3 regions of the Demequina sp. TMPB413 genome follow, and region 2 is predicted to be linked to each of the others. Evidence: predicted binding sites of a transcription regulator. Region 2 holds the regulator's gene; each other region holds the start of a gene.
What was found. Region 2 encodes HrcA, which represses chaperone genes, less so after heat shock. Its sites were predicted from a motif close to TTNGCACTCGNNNNNNNCGAGTGCNAA; they were not measured.

Region 1: the regulator HrcA is predicted to act here: its motif matches at 1,991-2,017, upstream of groES (co-chaperone GroES).
Region 3: the regulator HrcA is predicted to act here: its motif matches at 6,058-6,084, upstream of LGT36_RS01780 (Hsp20/alpha crystallin family protein).

What each region holds. Positions count from the first base shown of each region.
Region 1 is NZ_CP096184.1:91,683-101,408, reverse strand. Features, by position in the region: gene guaB (IMP dehydrogenase) at 1-870, opposite strand, end outside; gene LGT36_RS00525 (WhiB family transcriptional regulator) at 1,177-1,467, shown strand; gene groES (co-chaperone GroES) at 1,593-1,886, opposite strand; gene LGT36_RS00515 (class I SAM-dependent methyltransferase) at 2,072-3,247, shown strand; gene LGT36_RS00510 (glycoside hydrolase family 3 N-terminal domain-containing protein) at 3,249-4,892, opposite strand; gene tsaD (tRNA (adenosine(37)-N6)-threonylcarbamoyltransferase complex transferase subunit TsaD) at 4,889-5,926, opposite strand; gene rimI (ribosomal protein S18-alanine N-acetyltransferase) at 6,011-6,502, opposite strand; gene tsaB (tRNA (adenosine(37)-N6)-threonylcarbamoyltransferase complex dimerization subunit type 1 TsaB) at 6,499-7,104, opposite strand; gene tsaE (tRNA (adenosine(37)-N6)-threonylcarbamoyltransferase complex ATPase subunit type 1 TsaE) at 7,101-7,598, opposite strand; gene alr (alanine racemase) at 7,595-8,701, opposite strand; gene LGT36_RS00480 (holo-ACP synthase) at 8,698-9,054, opposite strand; gene glmS (glutamine--fructose-6-phosphate transaminase (isomerizing)) at 9,057-9,726, opposite strand, start outside.
Region 2 is NZ_CP096184.1:687,785-697,510, forward strand. Features, by position in the region: gene hemW (radical SAM family heme chaperone HemW) at 1-787, shown strand, start outside; gene LGT36_RS03290 (methyl-accepting chemotaxis protein) at 813-1,958, opposite strand; partial or broken gene LGT36_RS03295 (IS3 family transposase) at 2,058-3,229, opposite strand; gene LGT36_RS03300 (MCP four helix bundle domain-containing protein) at 3,284-3,682, opposite strand; gene LGT36_RS03305 (DUF4870 domain-containing protein) at 3,917-4,357, opposite strand; gene LGT36_RS03310 (DUF4870 domain-containing protein) at 4,448-4,810, opposite strand; gene LGT36_RS03315 (DUF4870 domain-containing protein) at 4,803-5,159, opposite strand; gene hrcA (heat-inducible transcriptional repressor HrcA) at 5,269-6,276, shown strand; gene dnaJ (molecular chaperone DnaJ) at 6,273-7,403, shown strand; gene LGT36_RS03330 (16S rRNA (uracil(1498)-N(3))-methyltransferase) at 7,416-8,195, shown strand; gene LGT36_RS03335 (HIT domain-containing protein) at 8,192-8,530, shown strand; gene LGT36_RS03340 (PhoH family protein) at 8,569-9,615, shown strand; gene ybeY (rRNA maturation RNase YbeY) at 9,612-9,726, shown strand, end outside.
Region 3 is NZ_CP096184.1:385,783-395,508, forward strand. Features, by position in the region: gene LGT36_RS01755 (carbohydrate ABC transporter permease) at 1-1,028, shown strand, start outside; gene LGT36_RS01760 (carbohydrate ABC transporter permease) at 1,028-1,879, shown strand; gene LGT36_RS01765 (LacI family DNA-binding transcriptional regulator) at 1,953-2,969, shown strand; gene LGT36_RS01770 (phosphatase PAP2 family protein) at 3,085-3,915, shown strand; gene LGT36_RS01775 (amidohydrolase) at 3,969-5,498, shown strand; gene LGT36_RS01780 (Hsp20/alpha crystallin family protein) at 5,586-6,026, opposite strand; gene LGT36_RS01785 (ABC transporter ATP-binding protein) at 6,599-7,519, shown strand; gene LGT36_RS01790 (ABC transporter permease) at 7,512-8,432, shown strand; gene LGT36_RS01795 (ABC transporter ATP-binding protein) at 8,429-9,340, shown strand; gene LGT36_RS01800 (ABC transporter permease) at 9,366-9,726, shown strand, end outside.

The DNA of each region.
Region 1 (9,726 bases), 600 kb from region 2:
GCGAGTGGCGACGTTGCCGCCAATGACCTGGACGTGTGACGTTGCCGGGTCGGACTTGAGGCGGCGGATCATGTCGATCATCGCTTGAGCGTGCCCGTGAGCGGTGTCAACGACGAGCGCGTCAACCTCGGCATCCACCAAGGCTGTCGCTCGCTCCCATGCATCCCCATAGAACCCGACGGCAGCGGCGACTCGAAGGCGCCCCTCGTCATCTTTGGTGGCGAGCGGGTACTTCTCCGTCTTGACGAAGTCCTTGACGGTGATCAGACCGGTGAGCTTGCCGTCCTTGTCGAGCAGCGGCAGCTTCTCGACGCGATGCTTCGCGAGCAGTTCGGAGGCTGCAGCGTTGGAGACTCCCTCTGGAGCCGTGATGAGCGGCATGGGCGTCATCTGGTCGCGCACAAAACGGCCGGCGTAGTCACTGGGAGACACGAACCTCATGTCGCGGTTGGTGATAATGCCGACGAGCGTGCCGTCGGCGTCAACCACGGGGAGACCCGAGACGCGGTAACGGGCACAGAGGGCGTCGAGGTCCGCGAGAGTGGCATCGGGACTGATGGTGACTGGGTCAGTGATCATCCCCGACTCGGAGCGCTTCACCGTCACGACCTGCTGGGCCTGGTCGTCGATCGAGAGGTTTCGATGGAGCACGCCGATGCCGCCGAGCCTGGCAAGCGAGATTGCCAGACGCGCCTCTGTCACCGTGTCCATTGCTGCGCTGAGCAGTGGCACGGCGATGGAGATTCCGCGCGTGAATCGGGTCGCCGTCGACACCTCTGAAGGCGTGACATCACTCTCGCCAGGAAGCAAGAGAACGTCGTCATACGTCAGGCCTGTGAACCCGAAGGGGTCGTGCTCGCTGGTTGCCATGGAGCCAAGTCTAGGGCTCTACATGCGGCGACAGGATCGCTCTCAAGGGCATACCCCTGGCGGCATAGCGCCGGTGTTCACCCTGGGAAGAATGGACAAATCACCCCCAAAATGGGGGTTTTCAACCTGGTCAGGAGCGGGTACAAACAGTCATGAAGGTCCTAGTCGACCGGACGACGAGGTCCTCATGGGCCGGACGCGTTGACTGTCCGTTTCGTCCGGTTTATGGTAATTCTGTCCTTGAGCGGTAGCGAGGGCAGAGTGAGTCAATGAAGACGAGTTTTGCACCACCGAGCGAGGAGCACGATGGAGACGATCGCCACATTGCCAGCCCCAACGCAGGACCAGTGGGAGTGGCAGTACGAAGGTTCATGTCGCGAAGCAGACCCCAATCTGTTTTTTCACCCAGAAGGCGAGCGCGGTGCTGCGCGCCGCCGTCGTGCCGAAGCCGCCAAGCAGTACTGCAACCGTTGCCCTGTCCTTGAGTTGTGCAGGGAACGCTCCCTCGCCGCGCGCGAACCGTTCGGCGTGTGGGGAGGACTCAGCGAGGACGAACGCCATGCGATCCTCGCTGGCCGTATGAAGCAGGCAAGCTAACCCGCTTCCCGGCCATCTCCATAGCGCCCGCCGCCTAGCCCCCCTCAAGGCCGCGGAGCAGCACGGAGAACACGAAGGCCCCGGCGACCGTGAGGTCCCCGGGGCCTTCGCTTGCGTTGCGAGGTTTACTCGACGACTGCGAGCAGGTCGCGCACCGACAGGATCAGGTATTCCTGACCGCCGTGCTTGACCTCGGTGCCGCCGTACTTTGAGTACATCACCCTGTCGCCGACGGCGACGTCGAGCGGTACACGGTTTCCGTTGTCGTCAATGCGACCCGGTCCGACCGCGACGATCTCGCCCTCCTGGGGCTTCTCCTTCGCGGTATCGGGGATCACGAGGCCCGAGGCCGTGGTCTGCTCGGCAACTGCCGGCTTCACCACAACCTTGTCCTCGAGAGGCTTGATAGAGACCGACACTGCGGACCTCACCTTCCTAGAACGTGACGTGTAGTTTGCGGCCGCGGCCCGCCGTCGCGGGGGTCAGGCAGTGGTCGCTCTCCCGACTGGGAGCACTTCAGAATTTAGCACTCTCGTGAAGTGAGTGCTAACTGAAGTCCTGCCTTTCGCCTGGGGAGAAACCGCGGGCATGCCAGGATCGAGTCATGGACGCCCGCGCCGCACGCTTGGCCCTCTCCCCCGAGACGCTGTCATTGCTTGCTCCCCTGCCGCCGTACGACGCCGACCACGCGCTCGTGCTTGCCCAGCAGCTTCGCGACAGGGGTGCGGATGCCGACGTGGTGGCGGCCGCACTCACGCAGTCACGCCTTCGCGCCGACGCTCGCGCCAAGTTCGGCGACTTCGCCGCGGGGATGGTCTTCACTCAAGAAGGTCTCGAGCAAGCGACCCGGCTCGTCGTCGCCGCACACCACGGCCAGCGCTATCGCGCAGCTGGGGTCACGACGGTGGCGGATCTCACGTGTGGCCTGGGTGCGGACGCGATGGCTTTCGCCACTCTCGGTCTCAACGTGCTGGCCTTCGAGCGCGACGAAGCAACGGCTCTCCTGGCAGCTCACAACCTGAGGCACTGGGACGGTGCGTCCGTGGTGCACGCCGACTCCCTGGAGACTCTCGCTCGCGGCGACATCGGCATCGACGCCGTCTTTGCCGATCCCGCCAGGCGCAACGCTCTGGGCCGGCGCCACGACCCTCGCGACTACTCCCCGCCTCTCGGAGAAGTCATCGCGCTCAGGCGCCGCTGGCCCGAAGTGGGCATCAAGGTAGGCCCGGCGATCGCGCACGACGACGTTCCTCAGGAGACCGAAGCCCAATGGGTGAGCGTCGATGGCGATGTCGTCGAGGCGGGCCTGTGGATGGGAGCGCTGGCGCACCACCATTCCCACTCGGCGCTCGTACTCAAGGCCGGTCAGGCACACGTGCTTGATGGTGCGCCAGTGCCGGGCGAGCCGGGAGAGCTTGGCGAGTACCTTCTCGAGCCCGACGGAGCCGTCATCAGGTCTGGACTCGTGGGGCCTCTCACAGAGAGCCTCGGCGCCCGCTTGCTCGACCCTCACCTTGCCTACCTCACGACAGACACACCCGCCGCTTCTCCTTTTGCGACGACGTTCCGCATCGTCGATTCTCTTCCCTACTCGGAAAAGCGCCTCGCCTCGGCTCTCGCTGCGCGCGGCGTTGGTCACGTCGAGATCAAGAAGCGCGGCCTCGACGTTGACCCTGCCGCGCTGAGGCGCCGTCTGAGATTGAAAGGCGACTCGAGCGCCACGGTGATCCTGGCGCGGATCGGCGATGCGCGCACCGCGTTTATCGCACAGCGCGTTTAGGTCAACGCCCGCACGGAGTGCCTGGCATTCCAGGCACGGGCCAGGAACCACCGGGGGGGACGTTGCCGGTGAGAACATCAGCCAGTCCGGCGAGCGCCGCCTCTGACCGCCCGTAGAGCCCCACGTACGCGGTGGCTTGCGACGCGGGAAGACCCCACGGCCCGTCCATCGCCACCACAACGTCGGCGTTGCCCGATCCCGTGGAGGAACCGAGTATTCGAACCGTGGTGCCCTCTTCTGACTCGCCCACGCCGTAGGCGGCCAGGGCGTCGGCGAGCGCACGGCGTTCACCAGGCCAGCCGCCCACGATCCTGACGGTGTCGCCCACCAGCGGCTCGCCGCACTGCGGTGCGACGACGGTCGCGGAAGTCGCTGCGAACTGGCGCGCGTAATCGACGTCGGTCGATTGCCCCGCTGCGGCATCCGCCCACTGGGCCTGCTGAGTCATGAGGAGGCTGACGCGCGCGACGGCCTCGTCGAGACGCTGTCGAGAAAGCGAGCCGTTCTCTACCGCCACCACGATGGCTTGGCGCGCGGCCTCCACGTCCCGGGGTAGCAGCAGCAAGTCCGCTCCCGCCGCGAGCGCAGCCACTTCCGAGTCACCCGGCCCATACACGTCGCTGATGGCGGCCATGTTGAGGGCATCCGTGGCCGCCACCCCGGTGAATCCGAGCTCTTCTCTCAAGTATGCGTACGCCTCCGGGTTGGTAGTGGCGGGCCCTCCACCCCATTCGGCGACCGAGATATGCCCCATCATGACCATCGGCGCGCCCTCGTCGACCGCTCGCGTGAACGGAACGAAGTCACGCGCGGAGAGTTCCTCCACTGTTGCGGTCTGCACGGGCAGGGCCGCGTGCGAGTCCGTCGTCACCGAACCGTGACCAGGGAAGTGCTTCACGGCGGGAGCGACTCCTCCAGCCATGAATCCCTCCACGGCAGCGACAACGGTGGCGGCGACGTTGTCGGGGTCGGAGCCCGCCGACCTGACCTGGATCACCGGGTCGCCGGGGCCCACTGTCACATCGGCCACAGGCGCCCAGTTCACCGTGAAGCCCAAGTCAGCCATGTCCCTCGCGACGGCTTCGTAGGCGTGTGTCACCGTCGCCTTGTCCGACGCGGCGCCCGCCGCCATGAACGCCGGCATCTCGGGCAGAATCCCGTCGAGCCGCGCCACGGGACCGCCCTCTTGGTCGGTCGAGATCACCGGCGGCCACTCGCGACCGTCTTCTTGAGCCGCTTGCGCCACGGCCTCCGTCACTTGCCTCACTTGGGCGGAGTCCACCACGGCTCCACTCATGAGAATCACGCCGGCCACATGGCTGTCGCGCACCACGGCGGCCGCGCCCGCTGAGTCGGGCGAGTTCCAGTACGCGACGATGACGTGACCGGCCGCCACGTCGAGCGGTAGTTGCGATGCGGCAACCTGTGCGCGGGCCACATCCACCACGGTCGGTCCCCATGCCAAGGTCGGGAGGTCGCTTGGCGGCGCGTTCTGCAGCACCGGGCTTGAGATGGTCACGGGCACCGTACTCGCCGGCGTCGACTCAGAAAGGCCCGGGCGGCCAGTGGCCAACCACGTAGCACCCGCGCCAGCCACGAGCACCGCAGCAGCGCCCACGATGGCGACCACGCGGCGCGCGCTCATACCGAAATCGTCTCCAACGGCATGGATGAGTCCACACCGATGGTGAGGGCGCTCGGCGCAACTGAACGAGAGACAAGTGCCGAGCCAAGCGCAGCGATCATGGCGCCGTTGTCGGTGCAGTACTTGAGCGGCGGGATGCGCACGTCAATCCCGCGTAGCGCCCCCTCACGCGCCGCGAGCTCCCGCAACTGGCTGTTCGCGGAGAAGCCTCCTCCAATCACGAGCGTGCCCACCTCATGCCTTTCGCACGCATCGAGCGTTTTGGTCACCAGTACGTCGGCGACGGCGGCGGCGAACGATGCCGCGACGTCGGCGACGGGGACCGCGCGCCCAGAATCCTCGTAAGCCTCGATCCATCGGGCGACCGCAGTCTTCAGGCCTGAAAACGAGAAGTTGTAGGCGTGCCGCTCCCTGTCCTTGGGGGCGGTCAGGGCGCGGGGAAACGCGATGGCGGTCGGATCGCCCTCGCGAGCGAGCCTGTCCACGTGCGGTCCGCCAGGGTAGGGAAGCTTCAACAGCCTGCCCACCTTGTCGAACGCCTCACCCGCAGCGTCGTCGAGCGTGTGTCCTAGCTCCGTCACCTGCGTCGCGATGTCGTCCACGAGCAGCAGCGATGTGTGCCCACCGGACACGACGAGCGCCATCGTGCGATCGGGAAACTCTCCGTGCACCAGCTCATCGACCGCAGCGTGGCCGATCACATGGTTCACGCCGTATAGCGGCCGGTCGAGCGCGAGAGCCAGCGCCTTCGCCGCCGCGACGCCCACCGTGAGCGAGCCCACCAGTCCGGGGCCGGAGGCGACGGCGATCGCGTCGACGTCGTCAAGGGAGTGACCTGCTCGTGTGAGCGCTTCGTGGACGGTCGGGACCAATGCTTCGAGGTGCGCTCGCGAGGCTACCTCGGGCACGATGCCGCCAAAGCGGGCATGCTCGTCCATGGACGAGGCGACCACATCGGCCACCAGTTCGCGACCACGCACCAGGGCGACGCCCGTCTCATCGCACGTCGATTCAAGGCCAAGCACCAACTCCATGGGAGCCACTCTAGGTGCTGTAGCGCAAGGGAAGCACGGCTCAGTGGTGGTCGGCCACGACAGCGGCGTCCGCGCGGGGGCCCATCAGTCGGCGTGGACAGCAGGCTCGTAACCCGCGAGCTCCCGACGCATCACCAGAGCGTCGATACCGGCGGGCTGGTAGTACTTGCGCCGCACCCTCACCAGTTCGAATCCGTATGCTCGATAGAGCGCGAGAGCGGCTTCGTTGTCCACCGCCACCTCGAGCCAGGCGTCAGCGGCTCCGTGAGAGCGCGCCTCGGCCACGAAGTCGTCCATGAGCACCTTCGCGAGGCCCCGCCGCCGGTAGTCGGGCGTCACGGCGAGGTTCATCAGGTGGAACGCGTCGCCCTCAAAACCATAGATCGCGTAGGCCGCCAACTCACTACCAATCTCAGCTCCGCGATAGCGGTTGGAGCCGTAGCGCCAGTCCTCACGGATGAGACCTTGCGACCAGGCTGCCGACCCGAAGATGACGAGCTCCTGCTCGGCCAACCACTCAAGGTCTCGCTCTTGGAGGTCTCGCAGTCGGGGCTCTTCGCTCAAGGCGTCGCTCATGCGCCGTGAACGTCTGGGCGTCGCAGATACAGCGGCTCCGTCCCGACGTCCTCACCGGCCGCGAGCCGACGCAGTGCCTCGCGCGCCAACCACAACGGGTCAGGGTCGGCCTCGGTGGCGCCAGGAAAGGCCTCGGGGTAAGCGGTCGCCCCGCGTCCCACAAGGATGTCCTCCGGCCGCACTTCCACTTGCGCCGGCGCGAGCACCGCTGGCCCTTCCGTGCGCAAGCCTGCGACGTATCGCGCTACGTACACCTCGCGACGCCTCGCGTCGCCGACGACGACGGCATCTTTGGCTTGAGCGCCGAGCGCGTCGAGCGAACACACCCCCCACACAGGAACGCCCCATGCGAAAGCCAACATGCGGGCCGTCACGAGCCCTACGCGGAGACCTGTGAAGGGTGCCGGGCCGGTCCCCACCGCCACCGCGGTCACGTCTGCTTTGGAGACCGCAGCCTCATCCAGGACCTGGCGCACGAGGTCGGTGAGGTGTTCAGCGTGGCCGCGGGGCGCAAAGACGGACCTTCGTGCCAACGCTTCCTTCGCGTCGGCATCGGTGAGTGCCACCGACATCGCTGACGACGTATCGAGAGACAAGATCATGCGTCCCACCCCGTCACTGGCCACGAGCGACCTTGCCAACTCGCCCCTGTCGTCGTGATGGTGACCGTCCTGACACCAGCGGCAGGATCCTCCCCATCGGCAAGCGCTCCGCGCGGGCGTTCTATCGTGATGAGCGCATGGCCCTCCGCGAGCGTCTCTGCCTTGCCCTCGCCCCACTCGACCACGGTGACAGCCTCGTCCGTCGACGCATCGAGGTCAAGGTGATCGAGTTCGTCGAGGGACGCGAGACGGTAGGCGTCGACGTGTACCAACACGGGCCCTTCGGCGCGCGGTGTGTGAACCCTAGAGATGATGAAGGTGGGGCTCGCCACTTGTCCCCGCACCCCGAGGCCTGCCCCGATGCCCTGCACAAGGGTCGTTTTGCCGGCGCCGAGACCGCCCGACAGGATCACCAAGTCGCCTGCCCTGAAGACGCCTGCGAGCTCTTGACCGAGCGCGCGCATCGCGTCGCCGCTGGGAATCAGATACTTCACACGCTCCCCTTGGCCCGTAATCCGCCGAACCGGCAGACAATCTCGTAGTCGATCGTGCCGACCGCCCGCGCCCAGTCCTTGGCGCTCGGGCCGTCAGGGCCGATCAGTGTCACCTGGTCTCCCACACACACGTCGGTCGCTGGTCCCAGGTCGATCACGAACTGATCCATGCACACCCGACCGGCAATCGTGTAGCGCCTGCCGCGCACCGCGACGTCCGCCACGGACCCCGCCGAACGAAAGACGCCGTCCGCGTAACCGGCGCTCACCAATCCAAGCGTGGTGGGGAACGGCGTCACATACTCGTGGCCATAGCTGACGCCTTGGCCGGCAGGGACATCCTTCACGAGCACGATGCTTGACGTGACGCTCATCGCCGGCAGCAGGCCGAAGTCGTCACCTTCGGGGTCTTCGACGGGCGGCAGTCCGTAGACGGCGATCCCTGGCCTGACGAGGTCGAAGTGCAAATCTGGCCTCGTGAGTGTGCACGCCGAGTTCGCCAGGTGCCGCACCTCAAGCGTGACGCCTGCCTCTTGCGCCATCGCGAGCGCTCGCGCAAACGTCTCTGCCTGACGATCGATCGTGGCGTGGCCCGGTGCGTCCGCCCACGCGAGATGCGACCACATGCCAACCACCTGGATCACACCCTCTTGCTGCGCCGCCTTCGCCAACTCCAGCAGTCCGGGCAAAAGGGCAAGAGGCACTCCCTCGCGGCCGAGACCCGTGTCCACGGCGACGTGCACACGTGCGCGGCGGCCGACGCTGCGAGAAGCGACCACGATCTCGCCCAGCACCTCTGACGAGTTCACCGACAGGTCGACGTCCGCGCGCACAAGATCAGCCGCTGGCAGTTCAGGGCCGTAGAGCCACGTCAGGATGCGCCCGGTGTCGCCAGCCGCGCGCAGTGCGAGTGCCTCGTGCGGTTGGGCCACTCCGAGCCATGTGGCTCCCCCGGCCCTTGCCGCAAGGGACGCCGGAATCAGTCCGTGACCGTAAGCGTCGGCCTTGACGACTGCCATGACCTGGGCGCTTGTGCGCTGCGTCAGCACGCGCACGTTGTGGGTGATGGCGGCGGTGTCAACCGTGATGTTGAGCAGGCTCATGGACCCTCCGCAATGACCACCGCCGACGCGATGCCCGCGTCGTGTGACAACGACACGTGCAAGGTGACGACTCCCAGTTGCTCCGCACGGGAGGCGACCGTCCCCGAGATCTCGAAGCGTGGCTGCCCTGAGGGGTCGCGCACCACTTCGGCATCCTGCCACGACAGGCCCGCCGGAGCCCCGAGGGCCTTGGCGAGTGCCTCCTTCGCGGCCCACCGAGCCGCCATCGAGTGGCGGCCGAGTTCGCGTTCGGCAGGAGTGAAGACCTTCTGGGCGAACCGGGGCGTGCGCGCGATGGCGCGATCGAAGCGCTCAAGCTCCACGACGTCGATTCCCACGCCGACGACGGCCACGGCTATTCGACCGTGACGGACTTGGCGAGGTTGCGAGGCTGGTCCACATCGAATCCCTTGGCGCTCGCCAATTCATGAGCGAAGATCTGCAAGGGCACCACCGTCACAAGAGGCATCAGCAGCGTGGGCGTCTCGGGAACGGTGATCAGGTAATCGGCGTGCTCCGCTGCGGCGATGTCGCCCTCTTCTGCGATCACGACGGTGCGGGCGCCGCGCGCGCGGACCTCTTGGATATTGGAGATCACCTTGGAGTGCAAGACCTCACGGCCACGCGGGCTCGGCAGCACGATGAACACGGGTTGACCGGGCTCGATGAGCGCGATAGGGCCGTGCTTGAGCTCTCCGGCCGCGAAGCCCTCGGCGTGAATGTACGCAAGCTCCTTGAGTTTCAGCGCGCCCTCGAGCGCCACGGGGTAGCCGACGTGACGACCAAGGAACAGCACGGTGCGCTCGTCGACCATCGATCGAGCGATCTCCCGCAGTGGTTCGGCGGTGTCGAGCACACGCTGGATCTTGGCTGGCATGGCATCGAGTTCAGCCAACAGCGAGGCGATCTCGTCAGGGAACTTGTTGCCTCGCAGTTCCGCCAGGTAGATGCCGAGCAAGTAGGCGGCGGCGATCTGGGCCAAGAAAGCCTTGGTCGAGGCGACGGCGATCTCAGGACCAGCGCGT
Region 2 (9,726 bases):
TCACGTGCTCGCAACCCTTGAGCGCACCCACGACCCGGCGAACGTGGAGCGCGCCGTCGACTGGGCGCGCGCTGCTGGCCTTGCGGTCAGCCTCGACCTCATCTACGGCACGCCGGGGGAGTCGCTCGATGACTGGAAGACCTCGCTCGCCGAGGCCATCAGGCTCGCTCCCGATCACGTCAGCGCGTACGCGCTGGTGATCGAGCCTGGAACCAAGATGGGTGCGCAACTGCGCAGGGGCCAGATCCCCGCAACCGATCCTGACGTCCAAGCGGACATGTACGAAGCGGCCGACGAGGCACTAGGCGGCGCCGGCTATGCCTGGTACGAGGTGTCAAACTGGGCGCGCACCCCTGGCGACGCTTGTCGCCACAACATCGCCTACTGGCGCAGCCAGGACTGGTGGGGAATCGGCCCTGGCGCCCACTCGTACCTTGGCCCGCGCGTCGGCGCCCAAGGGGAGGCGCTGCCTGCCACGCGGTGGTGGAACGTCAAGCATCCCCTCGCGTATGCGACGCGCGTCGCCGAAGGGCAAGACCCGGCCGACGGCCAAGAAGACCTTGACGACGACGACCTCGCCCTCGAGCGGGTCATGTTGGGTCTGCGGTTGTCCGACGGGCTCTCGCTCGATGACATTCACCCTGAGCAGCGTCAACGGGTCGCTGGACTGATCGCCAACGGCCTTGTCGATGGGATCGCCGCCGCGGGGCCCCAACGCACCGTGCTCCTTACGCGACGCGGCCGGCTGGTGGCCGACGCCGTCGTGAGAGAGCTCACGCCGGTGTAGCCCGTCCCGCCTTCCTTGGGGCGAGCTACACCTTGAAACTGCCCACGAGCGTCAGCAGCGACTCCGACATTTCGGCGAGGGACCCGATCGCGCCCTGCGCCTCAACCACGCCGTCGGACGTCACTTGCGACGCTTGAGCGACGCCGGTGATGTTGCGCGCGATGTCTCCCGTGCCGATCGCTGCCTCCGCGACCGATCGTGAGATCTCCGAAGTGGTAGCCGTCTGCTCCTCGACAGCGGCGGAAATGGTCGCCTGGTAGTCGTTGATCGACCCGACCACGTCCTCGATGTCGGAGATCACCAGCACGGCCGCCGCTGTTTCCGTCTGGATCGCCGCGACGCGCTGCGAGATGTCTTCCGTTGCCCTGGCGGTCTCTTGCGCGAGTTCCTTGACCTCGCTCGCCACGACCGCGAAGCCCTTGCCTGCGTCGCCCGCTCGCGCCGCCTCAATGGTGGCATTGAGGGCGAGAAGGTTGGTCTGTTCGGCAATCGAGGTGATGAGCTTGACGATGTTGCCGATCTGCTCGGACGACTGACCCAGGTTCCGGATGGTCGTGCCGGCAGAGGTGGCCTTCTGGACGGCCTGCGACGAGACGGTCGAGGCCGAACTCGCGTTGGAGGCGATCTCCTGAATCGAGGCGCCCATTTGCTCGGAACCTGCCGAGACCGACTCGACGTTGTGGGTAACTTGTTCTGCTGCCGCGGCCGCGAGTTCTGCCTGAGCAGCGGCTCCCTGGGCGGCAGAGCTGATCTGGCTGGTCGAAGCGGAAAGCTCTTCCGTCGCGCTTGCGAGTGTGGTGGCATTCTCTGTGACCGTGGTGACGACGGCGGCGATGGAGGTGACCGCGTCGTCGAGGGCGCGGCCCATGCGTCCCAGTTCGTCGGTAGAGGTGAGTGCGGCCCTGGCCGTGAGATCGCCGTCCTTGAGGCGGTCAGCCATTCCCACCACATGCTTGAGGTCGCGAACGATGCCCCTGGAAATCAGGACTCCGGCCGCGACTCCCATGACCAACCCCACCACCAGAATCACCGCGACCGTGAGCAGGGACGACTCGTACGTGGCTTCGCTGGCGTCTGCGGTCGCGGCGGCCGCCTCCATTTCACCCTCGATCAGCGCCGTCACGTCATCGACCATGAGCGTGGTGGGGTTCGCGAGTGCGTCGTTTCGCACCCTGATGAAACGGTCGAGGTCCTGAGCCTGACTGGTGGCGCGCAGCAGCGTTGACCAGACGTCGAGGGGGGCTGGTGCAGGAACTGGTGACAGTTCGGTTTAGGCCGCGAGGGCCAGTGGTGTGTTCATGATGGTCTCGTACTCGATGGGGGTCAAGCGTCCGAGCCGGTCTTGGCGGCGGCGCCGGTGGTAGGTCCGTTCGATCCAGGTCACGATCGCGATGCGGAGCTCTTGGCGGGTGTCCCACCGTTGCCTGTTCAGCACGTTCTTTTGGAGCAGGCTGAAGAACGATTCCATTGCGGCGTTATCCCCGGCAGCGCCGACGCGACCCATGGATCCGACCATGTGGTGACGGTTCAGTGCGTGGCCCATCTTCCGGGACCTGAATTGGGATCCACGGTCGGCGTGCAGGACGCATCCGGTGACGTCGCCGCGGGAAGCGACGGCGTTGTTCAGGGCGCTCACGGCCAACTGGGCTGGCATGCGGTCACCGATCGAGTAGCCCACGATGCGGTTGGAATACAGGTCTTTGACCGCGCAAAGGTAGAGCTTGCCTTCACCCGTTTGGTGTTCCGTGATGTCCGTGAGCCACACCTGGTTCGGGCGGTCGGCCCTGAAGATGCGCCTCACGAAGTCGTCGAACACGGGCGGGCCGGCCTTGGTGGCCTTGCCCCGTTTGCGTCGCTGTGTGGCCGACACCAGGCCCGCCTGAGCGGACAGTGACCACGCGGTTCTGCGCGCCATCGGCCACCCCGCGACCTCGGCCTCGTCGCCAAGGAACCGGTAACCAAACTCAGGGTCCTCGCGGTGAGCATCAACGAGCGCATTCATCCGATGCGCCTGCACCCACTCCAGCGCTGTCACCGGGTCACTGAGCCACCGGTAGTACGGTTGACGTGCGATCTTGAGCACCCGGCACGTCACCGTGACGGGCACGCCGTCCACGGCCAACTCGCGGACGAGCGGGTAGATCATTTTGGGTGGCCACCGAGCCTGAGGTTGGCCTGCGACAAGTACGCTGCCGCACGACGCAACACCTCATTCTCTTGCTCGAGAAGCCGGTTCCGCCGACGCAGCTCCCGCACCTCTTGCGCCTGCTCACGGGTCACCCCTGGCTTCTCACCGTCTTCGACATCGGCTTGACGCAACCAGTTCGACAACGTCGCATGAGAGATCCCGAAGTCCTCGGCGATCTGTTTCTGCGGCGCCTCACGGCGCCGCGCGACCGCGACCACGTCACGGCGAAACTCCTCAGGAAAAGCTCTAGACATGACAACATCCTTCCACCAGGACCCGCCCGGATCCCAGAAGTCAGTTGTCACCAATCACTGCACCAGCCCCAGGTACTTCTCGAGCGACGCTCTGAAGTGCTCGATAATGGGTGCCGCCTCTGGGTCGACAGTGATCGCCTCGAACTCTGCGAGTGCGTCCTGCACACCCTGGGTGCGCTCAAGGATCTTCTGGTCGACAGCCGTCTTGTCGGCGACATTGTCCGCGAGCAGGTGATTCACCACCTCCATACGGAGGTCATCCACCGCGACCCGAAGCTCACCGGCTGCGTGCACACCAGGGAGGTTCACCGTGGCGACTTCCTGTGCGCCCGCATCCATCGTGCGCATCGAGAGGATCCCTCCCGCGCCCACTGCCACAGCGACAATGAGTGCGATCCCGATTGCTCCCAGCACCCGAACGGCAATTCCTTGGTTGCGTACCCAACGTCCCATGGCGACAGTGTCCCCCTCGCTTTGTGTGGCCCAGGAAGGCCTCCACTGGCCTCACACGTGGCCACTATCGGTGGATGTGTTGGAAGCGCGAGGGGACTTGTGTCCTGGCCTACCGTGCGGTGTGCAAAAGGTCTCGTGGGCGTGGCGTCGAAGTGAGAAGTGCCGAAGCCTCCCCGTCCCTTGACTGGGATCGGAGAGGCTTCGGTCTGGTGTGGCCTCGTGCGGTGCGCGGCCTTACTTAATGAACTGGATGGCGAGCGGGATGCGGTAGTACTCACCATTGGCGGCCTTCACGCCCGCCACGAACGAGATGATGATCGCGTAGAGCACGTACAGGCCCCACAGCGGCAGCGTGACCGCGAGGCCCACCACGAACAGCAACAGGCCGAGCACGACGGCGCCTGCACCGAACACGAGCGCGGTGATCTGCAGGTTCAGATTCTGCTTGCCATGATGCGCCACGAGTGCCGAGCGGTCCTTATAGACCAGCCAGATCACCAGCGGGGCGACAAAGGCGATGGTGCCAGCGCTGACCAGGGACGCGACGGCGGCGATGACGTGCGCCAGCATTGCCCAGGTGCGAGCCTCTGACTCGAGCATCGGCTGGACGGTGGGGGCGAAGGGGGCGGGGTTCTGAGCGCCCTGTTCAGGATCGGGGGAGGTGTTCTCTGTCATGTCTCTACTGTGCCAAAAAGCCTCAGGGCCCCGCATCGGCCTTGTGACCGATTCGGGGCCCTGAGGGTGGTCAGGGTGAAACCCTGAGAGTTACTTGATGAGGCGCCAGTTCAGCGGATAGCGGTAGGTCTCGTGCTTGTTGGCCTTGATGGCAGCTTGAATGCAGAAGATCAGGGCGATGACCCAGACCGCGAAGCCTGTGATCAGGCCCAGGCCAAAGACGGGGATGAGGATGGTCGAGGCGACGTAGCCGATGGTGACCAAGATCGAGAAGTTGAGGGCTTCCTTCGCCTCAGTGTCAACGAATGCGCTGCGGTCCTTGCCGACGAGCCAGAAGATCAGCGGGGGGAGGAATCCGAAAAGGATGATCCCCGCGTGGCTGAGGGTCGCGTAGAGCCGCTCGTCGGACTCGCTGAGCGGGGCCGCTGCTGCGGGAGGGGGCGTTTCAGTCATGTGTTTTCACCACTTTGAGTTGGAACGGATAGTGTGCGGGATTGCCCTGCCGCGCCAGCCAAAACCCTGCCAAACTGAAGTAGATCGCGACGACGGGAACCACCCACAGCGCCAATGTACCGAGAAAGCCGACGAAAGGCACATACATTTTCACGACGACGGCCGCGATTGCCGCGCAGACCAGCGCGGAAGCGAAGTTCGCCGCCTTCGCCGCCTCCGTCGCGGCAAAGGGATCACTCCGTCTGCGCGCCACATAAACGAGCGCAGGAATCACCGGGCCCGTCATCGCGCCGAGGTGCCCGAGCGCGGCCGCCGCGGTGCTTGCGCGGCTGTGTGCCGTGTAGGTCATGTCGCCTCCGCACCACACGCTAGCGCGACGAGACGCGCGATCGGACCCAGTGCGCGGATCACTGCGTAGAATTAGCACTCGCAGCAACTGAGTGCCAATGGGAGGTGGAATGAGCGACGACAGGCGCGAGGCGATCTTGAGGGCGATTGTCGAAGGCTACGTCTCTACCAGCGAGCCCGTCGGGTCCAAGGCGCTGGCACAGCACCACAACCTCGGGGTGTCTCCCGCGACCATCCGCAACGATATGGCCGCTCTGGAGGAAGAGGGACTCATTGCGCAGCCCCACACCTCTGCTGGGCGCATCCCCACCGACAAGGGCTATCGCTACTTTGTGGACATGCTCGCCGCGGCGGCGCTGCAGGACAGCCACAAGCGCGCCATCTCGACCTTCCTATCGGACGCCGTTGACCTCAATGACGTGGTGGAGCGTTCGGTGCGGCTGCTGAGCCAACTCACCCGCCAAGTGGCCGTGGTGCAGTACCCCTCACTCAGGGAAAGCCCCGTGCGCCGGGTGGAACTCGTGCGCATGACGAGCGACCGCGCGCTTGCCGTGGTGGTGAGCGCCGACGCCAGGGTCGAGCAAGCTACCGTGTCGGTCCCGGAGGACGTGTCGGAAGACGAGTTCGAGCGGATCGCTCGCGAACTCAATGAGACCGCGTCGGGCCTGACCCCGCAGCCGCTCGAATCGGCCCTCGCGGCCTGGACCGAGCGCCACGCGACGCACGCATGGTTAGCCGAGGTCGCGTCGTCCGTAGTGGGCGCCGCCCGCGGCGGGACTATCGAACGCGTTGTCTTCTCTGGCACCGGTAACCTCACCAGGGCCGGATCCGACCTCAAGGCCGACGCGGTGTCGTCGATTCTTGATGCTCTTGAGGAACAGGTCGTGCTGTTGCGGTTGTTGCACGAGATGGCATTAGAGGGAGGCGTGTCTGTGCGCATCGGCCGGGAGACCGGCCACGCGGCGCTAGCGGGCACGTCGATCGTGGCGGCGGGGTACGGAAATGTTGCCTCGCCCGCATTGTTAGGAGCGCTCGGACCGATGCGCATGGACTATCCGGGAACGATGGCCGCGGTGAGAGCCGTGGCCCGTTACCTGTCGAAAGTGGTGGAGACGTGAAGGACTATTACGCCGTGCTCGGTGTGCCGAGAACAGCGACAGAGGCCGAGATCAAGAAGGCCTATCGCAAACTGGCACGCGAGCTGCACCCCGACGTGGCGGGGCCAGAGGCGGGAGATCGCTTCAAAGACGTCGCCGCCGCCTACGAGGTGCTCGGCAACGCGGACAAGCGCGCGCAGTTCGACAGGGGGGTTGATCCCAGGGGAGGCAACTCGTCGGCAGGCGCAGGCGCCGGGTTTGGCTTCGAGGACATCTTCGAGACGTTCTTCGGTTCTTCGATGGGAGGCTCGGCCCGCAGGGGTCCAGCGTCTCGCACCCAACGCGGGGGAGACTCGCTCGTCGAGGTGGACGTCACACTGGAAGAGGCGGTCTTTGGAGTTCACCGCGAGGTGATGGTGGACCTCGCCGAGGTGTGCACCACGTGTGACGGGACGTGCTGCTCGCCTGGCACACAGCCCGCCACCTGCCCCCAGTGCAACGGTGCAGGCGTGGTGCAGCGAGTCGCGCGCTCGCTGCTCGGCCAAGTGATGACCACCGCGCCGTGCCCCCGCTGCGGCGGCTACGGCTCGATCATCGAGAGCCCATGCACCACGTGTTCCGGGCAGGGGCGCACCAGGGAGCGCAGGTCGATCGAGATCGACATCCCGGCCGGAGTGGAGACGGGCACCCGTATCCGCTTGTCTGGGATGGGCGACGCCGGGCCAGGAGGAGGCCCACGCGGCGACCTCTACATCGAGATTCGCGAGCGTCCGCACGAGTCCTTCGAGCGCAGGGGAGACGATCTCCACTGCACGCTGGAACTGCCCATGACCGCCGCCGCGCTCGGCACCGTCGCCACCGTTGAGACGCTCGACGGGCCGCACGAGATCGACGTCCGGCCGGGAACCCACGCGGGCTCGACCGTCACGCTCAAGGGCCTCGGCGTCGGCCGTTTGCAACGCCCCGGCCGAGGAAACCTTCACGTGCACCTCGACATCCAAACCCCAAGCGAACTCGACGAAGCACAGACGGAGTTGCTGACCCAGTTGGCGCGATTGCGCGGCGAGGAGTTCCCTGAGGCACGCCTCGCGCCGCTCGGGGGCGGCGTGTTCTCGCGTCTGCGCGAAGCCTTTATGGGTCGCGGTTAGGAACACTCAGGCGTGAGCGCTCCCGTCTTCCTGAGTCCAGAGGTTGCCGACGCTGCGGTAGGTGACGTGGTGGCGTTGCGCGGCGCGGAGGCGCGCCACGCGGGCACCGTACAGCGCCGCGGCGTGGGAGAGCGCGTCGATGTCGTTGATGGCAAGGGGCGTCGCGCCACAGGGGTCATCACGCAGGTGACAACCGACCGGATCGACGTCGCGATCGACTTTGTCGCCGTGGATCGCGACCCCCCGGTGACTCTGGTCCAGGCTCTTGCCAAGGGGGGCCGCGACGAGCAGGCGGTCGAATCAGCGACGGAACTTGGCGTCACGAGGATCGTGCCGTGGGCCGCTGCGCGCTCGATCGTGCAGTGGAAGGGCCCCAAGGTGGACAAGGGGAGGGCGGCATGGGAGTCGCTCGCCCTCGCAGCCACGAAGCAGAGCCGTCGTGCGCTCGTGCCGGAGGTTGCTCCGCTTGTCACCACCGCCCAGCTGGTGCGCGACGTGGAGTCGGCGGTGGCAACCGGTCAGCGGGTGCTGGTGCTTCACGAAGTTGCCGCCACCGCGTTGACCTCCCTCACGTGGGCCAGGGATGACCAAGAAGTGTGGGTGATCGTGGGTCCCGAGGGAGGAATCTCCGATGCCGAGGTGGAGGCCCTGACCGCGGTAGGCGCTGAGTCTGTGGTGCTCGGCCCGCACGTGCTGAGGGCATCGTCGGCCGGCCCGGCGGCCCTCGCGGCCCTCGCGGTGTTACGCGGTACGTGGTCGAGTTCGCCGTCGAGCAATACCCTGGACTCATGACCGATTGCCTTTTCTGCCGCATTGCGGCCGGCGAGATCCCCGCCGACGTTGTCGCACGCACGGATACCGTGATCGCTTTTCGCGACATTCAGCCAAAAGCCCCGACGCACGTGCTCGTGGTGCCCGTGGTGCACCTTAAGAACGTCACGGACCTCGCTGCTGAGCGCCCGGAACTTCTTGCTGAGATGATCGAGGTCGCACAACAGGTCGCCGATGCCGAGACCGATGGCCAGTTCCGCTTGGTCTTCAACACAGGACCTCAGGCTGGCCAGACGGTGTTCCACGTCCACGGCCACGTGCTGGGCGGCGGCGACCTCAAGTGGGAGAACGCGTGAGTTCCTCTCGAGTCGTCATTGTTGATGACGCCGCCACCATGCCTGCCCTCCTTGGCACCTCAGACGCCGTGCTCAAAGAGGTCGAGCGCGCCTTCCCTGGGGTCGACGTCCTGGTGCGCGGCAACCACATTTCCATGACGGGCGACGACGCCGACGTGTCGGAATGCGCCGCCGCATTCGAAGAACTCCGCTCCCTGCTGGCCGCGGGAGTGCCGCTCACGCCGCAGGTAGCCAAGGAGTCGATCAGGATGCTTCAGGGCGCGCGCTCAGCAGTGGCCGCCGCCAGCCACGACGGCGAGGCGAGCGAGGCGCGCTCGGATTCTGTAGCGATCCTGTCGCGGTCGATCCTCAGCTCGCGCGGCAGGACGATCCGCCCCAAGACCGAGGGGCAGGCCGCCTATGTGCAGCAAATCGAGCGCCACACCGTCACGTTCGGCATCGGACCTGCAGGTACAGGGAAGACCTACCTCGCGATGGCTCAAGCCGTCGCGGCGCTCCAATCGAAGAGGGTCTCCCGCATCATCCTGACGCGGCCGGCCGTCGAGGCTGGCGAGCGCCTCGGGTTCTTGCCAGGCACGCTGTCCGAGAAGATCGACCCCTACCTGCGTCCGCTCTACGACGCTCTTCACGACATGGTCGACCCCGAGTCGATTCCCAGGCTCATCGAGGCTGGCACCATCGAGGTGGCGCCGCTCGCGTACATGCGCGGGCGTACGCTCAACGACGCGTTCATCATTCTTGATGAGGCCCAGAACACCACCCGCGAGCAGATGAAGATGTTCCTCACGCGCCTCGGTTTCGGTTCGACCATGGTGGTCACGGGCGATGTCACCCAGGTCGACCTGCCGGGAGGGACCACGTCGGGACTTCGCGCGGCGCGAGACATCCTGCAAGGCATCGACGACATCGGGTTCAGCGAGCTTGGTGCACAGGACGTGGTGCGGCACAGGCTGGTGAGCGACATCATCACGGCGTACGCGAGCGACGAGGCACAGCGGGAGCGTGCGCCGCGAGGCGGCCAGCAGCGCCGCTTTGCGCGGCCAACTGAGCATCGCGCAGCCCCCCACAAGGAGAACGACGCATGATCGAGGTCAACAACGAGACGGACGCCGTCATCGACGAGGCGGAGTTCGCGGCCCTTGGCGCCTTCGTCCTGGGCCAGATGCACGTGGCGCCCGACGCCGAGTTGGCGATCC
Region 3 (9,726 bases), 300 kb from region 2:
TGTCAACCACCAGCGCCCCGCAGGATGGCGGCTCTCAAGGAGCCGTTCGCCAGCGACAGACCAAACTGACCTGGCGCCAGCGCCGCGGTCAGTGGGATGTGAAGTACTCCCCGTACCTCTACATCGCCCCCTTTTTCATCGTCTTCGGTATCACGGGCCTCTTTCCCATCCTGTACACGGCGTACATTTCGCTGCAGGACTGGGACCTCGTGCGCAATACTGGCGAGTTCATCGGCTTTGATCAGTTCGCGTGGGTCCTTCAGGACCGCGAGTTCTGGATCGCCTTGCGCAATACCTTCTCCATCTTCCTGCTGTCCTCAGTGCCGCAGTTGGTGGCAGCCACCTTCATCGCAGCCATGCTCGATGCGAATCTACGGGCCAAGACGTTCTGGCGCATGGGGGTCCTGCTTCCCTACGTCGTCGCCCCTGTCGCCGTCGCGCTGATCTTCTCCAACATGTTTGGTGACAAGTTCGGCCTCATCAACACGGTCCTCGGAGACCTCGGCATCGATCCGATCCTGTGGCACACGGACATCATTCCTAGCCACTTTGCGATCGCGACGATGGTGAACTTCCGCTGGACGGGCTACAACGCCTTGATCCTTCTTGCGGCGATGCAGGCGATCCCGCGCGACCTCTATGAGGCGGCGGCCATCGACGGTGCCCGCACTGTGCGGCGCTTCTTCTCGATCACCATTCCCCAGATCCGTCCCACGATGATCTTCGTGATCATCACGGCGACCATCGGTGGACTCCAGATCTTCGACGAGCCGCGCATGTACGACGCCTTCGGGCTCGGCGGTGCCAACAGGCAGTGGCTCACCATCACGATGTACCTGTACAACACAGGTTGGGGCGACTTCAACTTTGGCCGCGCCGCGGCCGTCGCGTGGCTGTTGTTCCTCATCATCATTTCGATCACGCTGCTGAATAACTTCTTGACGCGCAAGTTTGTGGCGGATGACGCCACTGCTGTCAAGAAGGTCAAGAAGCAAGCACTCAAGGGTTCAGCAAAGGGAGGAAAGTGATGGCGCGCCGTCGACGGACCAGCATCGGCACGGGACGCCCCTCGCCCTACGTGTACGCGATGCTTGCGGTGGTTCTCATCGCCGCGATGTTCCCCTTCTACTGGTCGTTCCTGATCGGTTCGGGTGACCAGTCGTCCATCTATGACCAGAACCTGTCGTGGTGGCCAGGAGGCAACTTCCTAGCGAACGCCTCAGAGGTCATCAACAACGATGCCGTGAAATTCTGGAAGGCGCTGAGTAACTCGATCATCGTCTCCACGGTCACGGCAGCGTCAACGGTCTTGTTGTCCACGTTGGCAGGATTCGCATTTGCCAAGCTGCGCTTCAAGGGTTCAGGCCCCCTGCTCGTGGCGGTCATCGCCACGATGGCAGTACCCGTCCAACTGGGCGTGGTGCCGCTGTACATCGCGATGTCCAAGCTTGGCTGGACCGGCAACATCGGCGCAGTCATCCTGCCCGCTCTGGTCACGGCCTTCGGCGTGTTCTGGATGACGCAGTACCTGTCGCAGTCGCTGCCGACTGAACTGATCGAGGCGGCTCGCGTTGATGGTTGCTCCATGTTGCGCACGTTCTGGCACCTGGGACTCACCTCGGCTCGACCGGCTGCTGCGATGCTCGCGCTGTTCACCTTTGTGACCACGTGGAACAACTTCTTGTGGCCGCTCATTGTGCTCGACCCGCAGAGTCCAACGTTGCCCCTTGCCTTGTCGTTGTTGCAGGCCAACTACTTTGTGGACTATTCCTTGGTGTTGGCGGGCGTGCTTATCGCGACCGTGCCGCTGTTGCTCCTGTTCATCTTTGCTGGTCGCCAACTGGTGTCTGGCATCATGCAGGGCGCAGTAAAGGGCTAAAACGATCCCATCGTGAGGGGTGGCTCGCCTCAACGGCGGGCCACCCTCCACGATGACCAAACAAGGGACGAACATGCGATCCCCCGAATTGCCTCCGGCGCCGACGCTGGAGATGGTGGGCGCCCTCGCGGGGGTGTCACGCGCGACGGTGTCGCGCGTGGTGAACGGGTCGCCCCGCGTCTCGGAAGAAGTCGTCCAGGCCGTCAGGGCCGCGATCGTGGAGTTGGGCTACGTGCCCAACCGTGCAGCGCGGTCCCTCGCCAGCAAGCAAGCTCATGCCATCGCCCTAGTAGTGCCCGAGGACATGTCACGGCTGTTTGGCGACCTCTACCTCGCGTCGATCATCGGCGGCATTCACAACAGGCTCGAGCAGTCCGACTACGTACTGAACCTGATGGTGGCGTCCGAGCGCGGCGACGGCAAGACCATGCGCTACCTCCAGGGCGGCAATGTCGACGGCGCCATCGTGATTTCTCACCACACAGACGACACGTTCCTGTCCACCCTGACCCAGACGCTCCCCGTCGTGTTCGGCGGCAGGCCTGCGGTCCGAGTCCAAGGCGGCCACGTCGTCGACGTCGACAACGTCGCTGGTTCACGCACCGCCACCGAGCACTTGATCAGTACCGGTCGCACACGCATCGCGACCATCACCGGTCCGCAGACGATGCCGGGCGGCATCGACCGGCTCACGGGGTTCCTCGCCACCCTTGAAGAGGCAGGGCTCGCGCCCGGGCCGATCGTTGAGGGCGACTTCACCTTGCGCAGCGGCACGGAGGCGATGCGGCAGGTCTTGGAGCAAGACGCGACGATCGACGGGATCTTTGTGGCCTCCGACATGATGGCTGCGGGGGCCATGACCGTGCTGCGCTCGCAGGGACGTACCGTGCCTGATGATGTCGCTGTTGTCGGTTACGATGACTCGGCAGCGGCGCTCACCACGGACGTGCCCTTAACAACGGTGCGTCAGCCCTCGGAATCGATGGGTGTCACGATCGCGAGCATCCTCATGGATGTGCTCAACGGGATCGAGGACCATCCGCGGTTGACGTTGCTTCCGACCGAACTTGTGGTCCGTTCTTCTGCCTGAGCTGACCAGGCGCGTTCCGTCCGCACCAAGCCTTCGCACGGGATCCTGCCCGGCACATACCTTCGACACACACATCCTGACTGCCGAGCCGTCAGGCAACTAGAGTGGGGGATCTATGAGTCACGACGCGAACCGACCGGCCTTCGAGCCGCAGCGGTCCTCCGACGACCTCAGCGATCTCACCCTTTCGACGGACGGCACGGCAGGTGCCGCGCGGCCGGGATGGTGGCGCAGGCACCGGCCATGGATGACTGAGATCGGCCTGATCATCGGCCTGTACTACTTGTACTCCGTCATGCGTTCCGCCTCTCCTGACCGCGTCTCCCTCGCCATGAACAATGCCGATCTGGTGGAGCGCGTTCAGCGCGCCGCTGGCCTCGACATGGAGCTCGCGCTCAACCAGATGTTCGTCAGAAATCAATGGCTCGCAGACTTCGCCAGCCTTTGGTACCAGATCACGCACATGGTCGTCACCGCTGGCATTTTGCTGTGGTTGTGGCATAGGCGCCGCGAGAACTATGGCGCTCTACGTACGTCTCTCGCTGTGCTGATGGTGGCTGGCCTCGCAACGTACTGGTTGTTCCCACTCGCACCGCCGCGCTTCGCGCTCAACGGTGCGGTGGACACCATGCATGCCAATCCTGTGCTCTTTGCAGGCCAAGAGAGCGTGACGGGGCTTGCCAATCTCTACGCCGCGATGCCCAGCCTTCACGTTGGCTGGGCCGTGTGGTGTGCCCTTGCTGTCGTGATGACCACCAAGAGTCGCTGGTGGTACGCCGCATGGCTCTACCCACTCACCACCACTTTTGTGGTGATGGGGACAGCCAACCACTACCTGCTCGACGCTGCCGCAGGCACCGTCTACGCCGTCGGCGCGTATGCCGTGGTGCGCTCCGCATATGCGCGCGTGGTTGCCACCCCGGCGCCAGCCCAAGCCGGAGTCTGACGGCCGCGTTTTTGGGGCGCGTGCAGTAGCGCGTCCGCCCCTAGCCTTGCGTCATGAAGCCACCACCGATCACGCTCGTCGGAGCGCGTCTTTGGGAAGATCCTGCCGTTCCACGCGAAGGGGCGGCCCCTGAACTCGTCGACGTCAACATCGGCACTGAAGGTCGCATCGCGTCTATCGAGGCGACGGGTGCGCAGCCGCCAAAGGGTGCGAGGGTCATTGACCTTGACGGCCGGTGGATCATGCCGGGGCTTATGGATCACCACGTCCACTTCACGATGTGGGCCAAGCATCGCGGGCGCGTGAGCCTTGCGGGCGCGAAGTCCGCTGACGACGTCGTCGACGTGGTCAGAGGCGCGCTCGTCGATCACCCAGTGCTGAGCCTTGCGGACGTCGAACCGCTCGTGGGCAGCGGGTATCAGGATGCCTTGTGGCCGGAGCCTCCCACTGCCGCGATGCTCGATGAGGTGGCCGTTCACGTGGGTCAATACGGGCGACCCATTGTGCTGATCAGCCACGACCTTCACTCCGTGTGGATCAACACGGCAGCGGGGGAGCGCTACGGAGTGCCCGCCGGCCTCTTGCGAGAGAACGCAGCCTTCGAGCTGGAGATGGCGCTCGAGGCAGAAGAGATGGCGGACCCTCGTCGCATTGAGGTCTTGGTGTCGGACGCGGCGAACGCGGCCGCTAGCCGGGGCGTGACGGGCATCATGGACTTGGAGATGGCGGACAATCCGTTGGTCTGGGCCAGCAGGATCACGTCGGGCATCCGCGCGCTGAGAGTGATCGCCGGCGTGTACCCGCGCCACCTCGCGGAGTCCCTCGCCCGTGGCGAGCGAACGGGCAAGCGGGTCCCCGGCACCAAGGGTCAGGTCACCGTCGGCCCCCTCAAGGTCTTCGCCGACGGCGCGCTCAACACGCGGACGGCCTGGTGCTTCGACTCCTATCCGGGCACCTCCGACTTTGGACACGCCGCTCAGGCTCGCGGGGACCTCGAACGCATCCTTGCCGATGCTCGCGAAGTGGGCTTTGACGTCGCTTTGCACGCCATCGGCGACCGCGCCGTCTCGGAGGCGCTCGATGCCTTCGCCGCCAGTGGCGTCGGCGGTTCGATCGAGCACGCGCAAATGGTGAGGGAGCAGGACGTGGCGCGCATGGCGGCGCTCGGCGTCGCCGCGGGCATTCATCCGGAGCATCTCTTGGACGACCGCGAAGTCATGGATGTGATGTGGAGCGGGCGCACTCACCGAGCTTTCCCTTACGGCGACTTCGCCAGGGCGGGAGTGAGTCTTCGCCTCGGCTCTGATGCACCTGTCGCTCCGCTCGATCCATGGCTCGGAATATCTGCTGCCGTGCACCGCACTCGAGACGAGCAGCCAGCCTGGGAACCGGGGAACGCGCTCGACATCGGCACGGCGCTGAGGGCTTCTTGGGCCTCGCCGACGCTGGCGCCAGGGGTTCGAGCGGATGTCGCCGTCATCGAAGCCGATCCTTCGACATCAGACGTGACGCAGTTGCGAGATATGCCGGTCGCGCTCACCTTGCTTGGCGGTCGCGTCACGCACGACGCCCTCGACGCTTGAGGCAAGCAAAAGGCCGGGCGCAAGAGCGCCCGGCCCTTTGTGTGGCGGTGGCGCCGACGCGTCGAGGCGCGCGGCGTTCCGCCACAGTTAGTCCGTCGTCACTTCGATGCGGCGCGGCTTGGCCGACTCGGCCTTGGGCACCGACACGGTCAGCAGTCCGTCCTTGAAGGCGGCCTTGATGCCAGCTGGGTCGACCCTGTCAGGGAGTCGGACGGCGCGGTGGAACGTGCCAAAGCGGCGCTCTACGCGTCGGAACTTGTCGGCGTCCTTGTCCTCGTAGAAGTCGCGGGAGCCAGAGATCGTCAGGACGTTCTCCTCGATGGAAACGTCGACGTTCTCGGCAGGGACACCGGGCAACTCCACGTGCAGTGTGAAGCCGTCTTCTGTCTCCTCGACGTCGAGCGCGGGGCTGAAGGCGCCGGCGAGGGAAGCGTCGGCATCGCCGATGAAGCTTCTGACGATGCGCTGGAAGTCGTCGTTCCAGGGCGCCGCGGCCGGGATTCCGTTGCGGACGAGTTCTCGTCTCATGATGATCCTCCTTGCAGTTGGTGATGCGGACCGGCCACCCGACCGGCCCGGGTTCAAAGTTGAGTTCATGACACTCATGTTACGACTTGAGCGGCTTACACTCAAGTCTGCCGATCGACTTTTCGCGCAGGGAGGACAACCCACCCACAAATGGCTCAATCCGTACCGGATTTCGCCGCTCCACGGCACAAGTGGCTCGATCCGTACCGGATCTCGGAGCACCATGGTGCAAATGGCTCGATCCGTACCGGATCTCGCGGCGGCGGCCAGCCAGTGGCTTGATTTGTACCGCGGCCGACGCTGGTGGGTAGAGATTGAGTCGTCGGAGGGGGTGGGCGCCGGGGACGGTACGGATCAAGCCATTTGCGAGGGTTGGGTGCGGAGAGCGGTACGGATTGAGCCATTTGCGAGGGTTGGGTGCGGGGAGCGGTACGGATTGAGCCATTTGCGAGGGTTGGGTGCGGGGAGCGGTACGAATTGAGCCACTAGGGGAGGGCCCTGAGCCGGACTCAGGGGCGATGTCATACCGGAGGACGAAGCGACAGCGGAAGCCCTGACTGTAGGTTCGGTGCATGCCCGCTATTGCCACGCAAGGCCTCACGAGGGTCTTCGGCCCCGTGACCGCGCTGTCGCAGCTCACCGTCGAGATGCCGTCAGGAGTGGTCGGCCTCGTCGGCGCGAACGGCGCCGGCAAGTCGACCCTCATCAAGATCCTGTTGGGCTTGCTGCCGCCCACCTCAGGCACGGCCAGTATCCTCGGGATGAACTGCCTCACCGACGGCGTCAAAATCCGCGAGATCGTCGGCTACATGCCGGAGAGCGAGTGCCTGCCCCCTGATGTCTCCGCAACGGAGTTCATCGTGCACATGGCACGCATGTCGGGACTGCCGACGGACGTGGCGCGCGAGCGCACCGCGGACACTCTGCGCCACGTGGGACTTTACGAGGAGCGTTACCGCCCCATCGGCGGCTACTCGACCGGAATGCGCCAGCGCGTGAAACTAGCCCAGGCGCTCGTGCACGATCCCAAGTTGGTCCTGCTGGACGAGCCCACCAACGGCCTCGACCCCGCCGGTCGCGATGACATGCTCGGCCTCATCAGACGCATCAGCACCGACTTCGATATCTCAGTGGTGGTCACATCGCACCTGCTCGGCGAGCTGGAACGGATCGCGGACCACATCGTGTCGATCGAGGGCGGCGTGCTCCAGCACTCGACCTCCACTGCCGCGGCGACGGAGTTCAGCGGCGTCGTGCTGGTCGAGGTGACCGACAAGGGGCCGGAGGTAGTTGAGCGGCTCAAGGCTGCAGGCGCCACGGTCACGACGGGCGGCCAGCCCAACAGTTTTGCGGTGGCGATCGACGACGAACGAGTGCTCGATGACGTGCGCGGTGCCGTCGCCGACCTCGAGGTTGGCTTGATCAGGATGCAGCACGGCCGCCACCACCTCTCAGAGATGTTCGCGACCCAGCAGGAGGCGCTCCATGGCTGACAACAAGGCGCCACACGCCACCACCGCCGACGCCCAGTCGCAGACAGTCATTCACGACATCGGCTTCCGTCACTACGACGGACCTCGCCTTGGCCGCGGGTGGATCGTCAGGTCCCTCCTAGTCGAGACATTCAGGGGAGTGTTCGGCTTCGGGCGTCCCGCGAAGGCCAAGATCATGCCGTGGATCCTCGTGGGCATCATGCTGGCGCCACCGCTGATCTTCGCGCTCATCGCGGTGCTGCTGGGCCTCGACGAGTTGCCGATGTCCTACACCGCATACCTGCCGCAGATGTCCTTTGTGGTGTCACTGTTCGTTGCGAGCAGAGCCCCGTACTGCGTCTCGCGCGACTTGCGCCACGGCGTCATGCCGCTGTATCTGTCGCGGCCGATGCGGCGCAACGACTACGTCCTGGCGAAGTTTGCTGGCCTTGCGCTGGCCATGTTCGCGGTGCTCGCGGCATCCGAGGTGTTGCTCTTCATCGGCGCCCTGCTGGCCAAACTGCCGGTCGGTGCCCAGATCACTGGGTTCTTGCAGGGCCTGGTCGTGGCGATTCTCCTCTCGCTCGTGCTCGCCGCTATCGGCCTGGTGCTCGCCGCGTTTACTCCGCGCAGGGGACTGGGCGTGGCGGCCATCATCACGGTGCTCGTGGTCATCAGCGGCTTCGCCGCGGTGGTCGCCCTGCTGCTGATCGACAACGGCAGCGAGACGCTCGGCGCCTACCTGGGAGCGCTCGATCCCTTTGCCCTGGTGGACTCCATCGCCGTCTCCTGGTTCGGAGTGGAGTCGGCGTTTGGGCGAGAAGTTGACTTGGGAGTCACGGGTGGCTTGGCCTTTACTGCGGCCGCCACCCTGATCGTTGCCGGGGGCATCGGCTTGCTGCTGCGCCGCTACAAGAAGGTCGGTGTCGCATGAGCACGCTCCAGTTGAGCGGGGTGTCGCGGTGGTATGGCGACGTGGTCGCGGTCAACGACGTCACGATGACGGTCGGACCAGGGGTCACGGGCCTGCTGGGGCCAAACGGCGCTGGCAAGTCCACCCTGATCTCGATGATGGGAGGCTTCCTGCCGCCCTCGTCTGGCACGGTGACTCTCGACGGCGAGCCGGTGTGGCGCAACACGGAGGCGTACCGCTCGATCGGTCTTGTTCCGGAGACCGAGGCCATGTACGACATGGTGACCGGCTGGGAGTTTGTGCTCGCCAACGCGCGCCTGCACGGCCTGGCCGACCCTGTCGGCGCCGCACGCGCCGCCGTGGAGCAAGTCGACATGGTTGACGCGAAGGATCGCGACATCTCCGGCTACTCCAAGGGCATGAAGCAGCGCATCAAGATGGCGACCGCGCTGGTTCACGACCCCAAGGTGTTGTTGCTTGACGAGCCCTTCAACGGCATGGATCCTCGCCAGCGCCTGCACTTGATGGAGTTGCTGCAGTCACTCGCGGCCGACGGCCGCACGGTGCTGTTCAGCAGTCACATTCTTGAAGAGGTCGAGCAGATCGCCGGGACCATCGAAGTGGTGGTGGCCGGCAGGCACGCGGCGTCAGGAGACTTCCGGCGCATCCGCAAGCTCATGACACAGCGTCCCCACCAATACACGATCCGATCGAGCAACGATCGGGCCCTTGCCGCCGCGATCATCGCCGACGGTTCTGCCGACAGTGTCGATGTCTCGTCTGGCTCGCTCGCGGTGCAGGCATCCGACTTTGGCCGTTTTGTTCAGGCGCTCCCCAAGCTGGCTCGCGATGGGGACGTGCGCTTGCTCGAAGTGACGCCTGCCGACGAGTCGCTCGAGAGCGTCTTCGCGTACCTGGTAGCGCGATGACCGCGCACGGAATGGGGCTATCACGATGAACGTCACCGTCATGCAACTCACTGCCCGCGGCCTCCTTGGCCGGCGCAGGGCGCTGCTGCTGATCATTCTGCCGCTGCTGTTGCTGGGCCTCGCGGGGCTCACGCGCTGGGCGTCTGAGGCCTCGCCGGAGGCCTCCAGCGTCTTGGCCAACAACTTCTCGATGGGCACGCTGCTTCCGCTGATGTGTCTGCTTGTCGCCACGGGAGTGATCGGCGCCGAAATCGACGATGGATCGATCGTGTACATGCTGGCCAAGCCGCTCAAGCGCAGGGTGATCCTGTTCTCGAAGTTGGCCGTGGGCTTCGCTGCGGTGTTCGTGTTCGCCGTGCTTCCCACCATGGCCGGTGTGGCAATTG